DNA from 2 places in the Pseudomonas fluvialis genome. Region 2 is predicted to be linked to the other one. Evidence: predicted binding sites of a transcription regulator. Region 2 holds the regulator's gene; the other holds the start of a gene.
The links. Region 2 encodes sigma-54, which starts transcription at its own class of promoters, with help from an activator protein. Its sites were predicted from a motif close to ANTGGCATNNANNTTGCTNT; they were not measured.

Region 1 (3,390 bases), on a different contig from region 2:
ACATCAGCGAACTCGGCACGCGACTGTTTGAAACCAACGGTACCGGCGTTGGCAATGTTGTTGCCCGTAACGTTGAGGTCTTTGGTGGCAGCACGCAGGCCGCTGAGACCGATATTGAAAGACATCTTCGTCTCCTTTGCCGCGAGCGGCGCTTACTGACCGATGATCTGCACCTTGGACAGGCCGATACTGCCAATGCCTGCCAGGTTCAACATGAGTTCGCCGCCGTTTTGCGGCAGTACAACGCTGTCGACATTGGCCGGCAGCATGGTGTAAAGGCCTTTGTTCTCGTTACCGACCGTAGCCTGGGCTTCGAACTTGTAGGTTCCCGGCGGCATCAGCTCGCCTTTGGCATTCTTGCCATCCCAAATGAAGCTGACATTGCCCGCCGGCTGTTGACCCAGGTTGATACGATTAACCAGGCTGCCGGCATTGTCATACACGTTGACGAACACGTTATTGCTGCTTACCGGCAAAACGGCACTGGCCTTGAAGCTTTCACTGGTATCTACCAGCGCCTTGTCGGTCGGTACTATCACCTTGCGCCCCACCAGCGAAGACGCCTGCAGGGCCTGCGAGGACTGATAGCCGGACAGCAATGAGCCCATGCTGCTATTAAGCTTCTCGATGCCTTCGACCTGGCTGAACTGCGCCAACTGGGCAATAAATTCGCCATTACCCTGCGGCTCCAGGGGGTTCTGGTTGTTCAACTGAGCAACCAGCAGCTCGAGAAACTGGTTCTTGCCCAGTTCCTTGCTGGAGTTGCTTTCATTCTTGATCTGGTACTTCTCCAGCACCGATCCTGCCGCGCCAACCGTGCTCATCTGCCTACTCCTTGCCTTACTGGCCCAAGGTCAGAACCCGCTGCATCATCTGCTTGGCGGTGTTCATCATTTCCACGTTGGTCTGGTAAGCGCGACTGGCCGAAATCATGTCGGCCATTTCCTCAACGACATTGACGTTGGGGTAATAGACATAGCCCGCCTCATCGGCCATCGGATGATTGGGCTCATAGCGCGGCATGAGCGTGCTCTGGTCTTCGACAATACCCAGCACCTGAACGCCAGCTCCCGCCTGGTCCTGATCAGCAAATAGCGAACCGCCACCACCCTGAGCCTGCTGGAACACCGTGGCAAAGACCGGATGACGGGCACGGTAAGTCTGATCAATGCTGGACGATACCGTTTCGGCATTGGCGATATTGCTGGAGATTGTATTGAGGCGCGTGCTTTGCGCGCTCATGCCACTTCCGGCAATGTTGAATACACTGGACAGAGACATTTATCGTTCTCCTTATTCGCCGCGCAGGGCCGACATCAGCCCCTTGAACTTGCTGTTGAGCATGGTAAAGCTGGCCTGGAACTGCACCGCGTTCTCCGCGTACTTGGCCTGCTCCTGCTGGACATCCACTGTGTTCTGATCAATGGAAGGATGGTGCGGCGTGGTATAGCGCAACGCAGCATCCCCCATAGCAAGGCCCTCTCCGGCAATGTGCCGGTTGCTGGTACGCGCTAAAGACACGCCTTGGGAGGCCCCAGACTGCTGCTCAGCCAGTACAGCGGCAAAATCCAGGTCACGCGCCTTGAAATTTGGGGTATCCGCGTTGGCAATGTTGTTGGCCAGCACCTCTGCGCGCTGAGAGCGAAAGCCCAGCGCGTGCTGATGAATACCCAGTGCTCGATCGAAACTGATGCTCATGGTCAGGCCCTCGCCCACACCTAATTGGTCAGCAACAAAAAAGCAAAGTGCGTGCCACAAAGATAATAATCTTATAAATCAATAAGATATAAAAACTCAGGAAGGCAAAGAGCGACTAGGCGGTAGTTTTTTGCCGCTGATGGCAAGCCACCATGCCGCTCGCGACAGCCGCTACAAGCCCGCTGCACCGGGCGCTCCGCCCACACAGCAGACAAGACACCCCAAGACAGGCGTCATTAACCGGCAGACAAAAAACAGAAGGCGTCGAAAAAATGACGGCCACGCCTGAGCATGCATGACCATGACAAGGCGACCCGCGGGGCCCGCGGGTCCATAGCGGGCGCTACTTGACCTTGTAGATGATGCCCGGGCTGCACTGCACCATCTGGTACAGATCAGGCAGACCGTTGAGCGCCTCGGAAGCCCCGAGGAACAGATAGCCGCCGGGCTTGAGAGTGGCATGAATACGCGTGAGGATGTCCTTCTTGACCTCAGCCGAGAAGTAGATCAGCACATTGCGGCAAAACACGATATCGAACTTGCCGAGGCTCGCATAACTGTCCAACAGATTGAGCATACGGAATTCGACACGGTTACGAATCGCCGGCTTGACCACCCAGCGGCCAGGCCCCTTAGGGTCAAAATAACGCTGCAGGCGCTCTTGCGAAAGCCCGCGCCCCATCGCCAGGCTGTCGTACTCTCCTGCCTTGCAGGCTGTGAGCATGGACGCCGAAAGGTCAGTCGCGACAATCTGCACACCAGACTTGAGCTGCCCAAGGTTGCTGCGTTCAAACTCATCAATAGCCATCGACAGCGAGAACGGCTCCTGACCGGAAGAGCTGGCTGCCGACCAGATCCGCAAACGCTGCCCCGGATTAGCCTTGATCAGCTCGGGCAGCACACGCGACTTCAGTACTTCAAAGGGATAGGTATCACGAAACCACAGCGTTTCATTGGTGGTCATCGCGTCCACCACCTGCTCACGCAAACCACCACGCGGCTGACTCTGGATGCGCTGAACCAGCTCACCCAAGGTCTTGATATTGTTCTGCTCCATCAATTTGTTGAGACGACTGGAAACCAGGTATTGCTTGTTGCTACCCAGCAATATCCCGCAGGTTTTTTCCAGGAACACCCGGAACTGCTCAAAATCCAAATTGCCCGAAGACACGCGCGCCGCCTCTACCGTCAAAAAATAAGCTGAGGGCCAAGCCCTCAGCTAGCTTCTACTGCCTTGATCCTGTCCACTACGCGCGCCGCCAATTCATCAGGACGGAACTTGGCCAGAAAATCATCGGCACCTACTTTCTTCACCATTGCCTGATTAAACACGCCGGACAGCGAAGTATGCAGGATGATATGCATTTTCTGCAGACGCGGATCACTACGAATTTCCGCAGTCAGTGTATAGCCGTCCATTTCCGGCATCTCGATATCGGAAATCAGCATCAGCAGCTCTTCATCGACCTGCTTGCCCTGCGCAGCCATCTGCATCAGATAGTCATAAGCCTGACGACCATCGTTGAGCGCTATCACCTCGACACCTACCGTTTCCAGGCAACGGATAACCTGCTTGCGCGCCACCGAAGAATCGTCGCAGATAAGCACCTTCTTGCTGACTGCCTTGGCCTGCGTATCCACATCGATCACACCCTCGGAAATCACTTCCGAGGTGGGTGCTACCTCCGCCAG
Region 2 (3,390 bases):
GGGAAAGCGTTGCAACTGGCTGGGCATGTTGCGCGCATCGATGGATACGGCGACCCGTGGATGCATCAGTTCGGTATGCAGCAGAGCGCGTTCGGCCAATTCCGGCAGCAACGCCGCCGGCAGGTTGTCGATGCAGTAGAAACCATGGTCTTCCAGCACGTCCAGTGCCGTACTCTTGCCCGAGCCGGAGCGGCCGCTGACGATGATCAGCTGCATGGCCAGGCTTAACTGCCGCTCTGCACGGCCAGTACCACCTGCAACAGGGCCTCGTTGCTGTCGGCCTGGCGCAGGCGCTCCCGCACGTCGGCGCGATCGAGCATGCTGGCGATCTGTCGGAGTAGTTCCAGGTGTTCGTCGGTAGCTGCTTCAGGAACCAGCAGGACAAACAGCAGATCCACCGGGGCGCCGTCGATGGCGTCGAAATCCACGGGGGCATCCAGGCGCAACACGGCGCTCAGTGGCTGGCTGCAACCGGGCAGACGACAGTGGGGGATGGCGATGCCGTTGCCAAAGCCGGTCGAGCCAAGCTTCTCGCGGGCAATCAGGCTTTCAAAGATTTGTTGTGCATCCAGGTCGGGCAGGTCGCGGGCAATCAGCTGAGCGATCTGTTCGAGGACGCGTTTCTTGCTGCCGCCCGGCACGTTCACCAGGGAACGGCCGGGGGTCAGGATATTTTCGAGACGGATCATGGGATCAGCGGACGGTTGCGCCCTGCTGGCGGTCGAGGTGCTTTTCCTTGTGCTTGATCAGCTGGCGGTCCAGTTTGTCAGCCAGCAGATCAATGGCCGCGTACATGTCTTCATGCTCGGCGTTGGCGACGACTTCGCCGCCGGCGATGTGCAGGGTGGCTTCGATTTTCTGCTTGAGCTTCTCGACCTCAAGGATGATCTGCACGTTGGTGATCTTGTCGAAATGGCGCTCCAGACGGCTGAGTTTCTCGCCGATGTAGTCGCGCAGGGCGTCGGTCACATCCAGTTGGTGTCCACTGATGTTGACTTGCATACCGCTTCTCCTTGTTGCCCGGTGGGTAGTGACAGGCTAGCTCAGCCGTCGGGGTAATTACTTGGCCTGAATCAATTTCCGGCCGTTGTCTGAGTGTGTTCAGAGTAGCCGCTTGCGTTCGCTGGAGGGTGCAATACCCAGTGACTCGCGGTATTTGGCCACTGTGCGGCGGGCTACCTGAATGCCTTGTGCTTCCAGTAGACCAGCGATCTTGCTGTCGCTCAATGGCTTTTTGCTGTTCTCCGCCGCCACCAGTTTCTTGATGATGGCACGTATTGCAGTGGATGAGCATTCGCCGCCTGCTGCCGTGCTCACATGGCTGGAGAAGAAGTATTTCAGTTCGTAAATGCCCCGTGGGGTGTGCATGTATTTCTGCGTGGTGACTCGCGAAATGGTTGACTCGTGCATGCCCACTGCTTCGGCAATGTCATGCAGCACCAGCGGCTTCATGGCCTCGTCACCGTAGTCGAGGAAGCCGCGTTGGTGTTCGACGATCTGGGTCGCCACCTTCATGAGGGTTTCATTGCGGCTCTGCAGGCTTTTGATGAACCAGCGGGCTTCCTGCAGCTGGTTGCGCATGAAGGTGTTGTCGGCGCTGGAGTCGGCGCGGCGAACGAAACCGGCGTATTGCGGGTTGACGCGCAGGCGTGGCATGGCCTCCTGGTTAAGTTCGACCAGCCAGCGCTCATTGTCCTTGCGCACGATGATATCGGGCACGATGTATTCGGGTTCGCTGCTTTCGATCTGTGCGCCGGGGCGTGGGTTGAGGCGCTGGATCAGTTCGACGACCTGGCGCAGTTCGTCTTCCTTGAGGCGCAGGCGCCGTCCCAGTGCGGCATAGTCACGGCTGCCCAGCAGGTCAAGATGTTCCTCGACCAGGCGTTTGGCTTCTTCCAGCCAGGCGGTTTGCGCAGGCAGTTGACGCAGTTGCAGCAGCAGGCACTCACGCAGATCGCGTGCGCCAATACCGGCGGGCTCGAATTGCTGGATGCGGTGCAGAACGGCCTCGATCTCGTCGAGTTCGACATCCAGTTCGGGATCGAAGGCTTCGAGGACTTCTTCAAGGGTTTCCTCAAGGTAACCCTGGGGGTTCATGCAATCGATCAGGGTGACCGCGATCAGCCGGTCCTTGTCGCTCATCGGCGCCAGATTGAGCTGCCAGAGCAGATGGCTGTGCAGGCTTTCGCCGCTGCTGGTGCGGCTGGTGAAGTCCCATTCGTCGTCATCATTGCTCGGCAGGCTACTGGCGCTGGTCTGGTAGACATCTTCCCAGGCGGTATCGACCGGCAGTTCGCTGGGAATGCGCTCGTGCCACTCACCTTCTTCGAGCTGTGCTTCGTGTTGTTCGCTGCTGGTACTGGCAATTTCCTGCGGGCTGGTCAGGGTCAGGCTGTCGCCTTCGGCCAGCGGGTCGCTGTTGTCGAAGTCTTCGCCTTCTTCCTGGCGTTCGAGCATCGGGTTGGATTCCAGCGCTTCCTGGATTTCCTGCTGCAGGTCCAGTGTCGAGAGCTGAAGCAGGCGAATGGCTTGTTGCAGCTGCGGTGTCATCGTCAGCTGCTGGCCCATCTTGAGTACGAGCGATGGTTTCATAGCAGGGGGCTAGCACCTTGTTTGCCGGCGCCTTCGCGCCATCCACTACAGGGCGCCTTGAGGCGCCGCCAGGAAGCAAGATATATGCCTGATTTTTTGCGCTTTGCCTAGCAGGCCGTTGCCTGCGAGGCGCGGCTTTATAAGCGGAACTCGTGGCCGAGGTAGACTTCCTTGACGTGCTGGTTGGCCAGAATGGCTTCAGCGTTACCTTCGGCAATCAGTCGCCCTTCGCTGACAATATAGGCGGTTTCACAGATGTCGAGGGTCTCGCGGACATTGTGGTCGGTGATCAGGATGCCGATGCCGCGATTCTTCAGGTGGTGGATGATCTGCTTGATATCGCCCACCGAGATGGGGTCGACACCGGCAAAGGGTTCGTCGAGCAGGATGAACTTGGGTTCGGTGGCCAGGGCGCGGGCAATTTCCACGCGGCGCCGTTCGCCGCCGGACAGGCTCATGCCCAGGCTGTCACGAATGTGGTGAATATGGAACTCCTGCAGGAGGTCCTCCAGGGCCTGGCGGCGACCGGCGCGATCGAGGTCCTTGCGGGTTTCCAGGATCGCCATGATGTTGTCGGCAACGCTCAGCTTGCGAAAGATCGAGGCCTCCTGGGGCAGGTAGCCGATGCCGGCACGGGCGCGGCCATGCATGGGCTGGTGGCTGAGATCCTGCTGATCGATGAGGATGCGCCCCTGATCAGCCTGTACCAGGCCAACGATCATGTAGAAGCAGGTGGTTTTGCCGGCGCCGTTGGGGCCGAGCAGGCCGACGATCTGCCCGCTGTCGATGCTGAGGCTG

Region 1: the regulator sigma-54 is predicted to act here: its motif matches at 1,738-1,757, upstream of flgB (flagellar basal body rod protein FlgB).

What each region holds. Positions count from the first base shown of each region.
Region 1 covers NZ_PIYS01000002.1:53,020-56,409, reverse strand. Annotated here, with positions in the region: gene CW360_RS00960 (flagellar hook protein FlgE) at 1-125, opposite strand, end outside; gene flgD (flagellar hook assembly protein FlgD) at 153-824, opposite strand; gene flgC (flagellar basal body rod protein FlgC) at 841-1,281, opposite strand; gene flgB (flagellar basal body rod protein FlgB) at 1,294-1,698, opposite strand; gene cheR (protein-glutamate O-methyltransferase CheR) at 2,042-2,869, opposite strand; gene CW360_RS00935 (chemotaxis protein CheV) at 2,914-3,390, opposite strand, start outside.
Region 2 covers NZ_PIYS01000005.1:281,997-285,386, reverse strand. Annotated here, with positions in the region: gene rapZ (RNase adapter RapZ) at 1-216, opposite strand, end outside; gene ptsN (PTS IIA-like nitrogen regulatory protein PtsN) at 225-689, opposite strand; gene hpf (ribosome hibernation-promoting factor, HPF/YfiA family) at 694-1,002, opposite strand; gene CW360_RS05255 (RNA polymerase factor sigma-54) at 1,102-2,592, opposite strand; gene lptB (LPS export ABC transporter ATP-binding protein) at 2,730-3,390, opposite strand, start outside.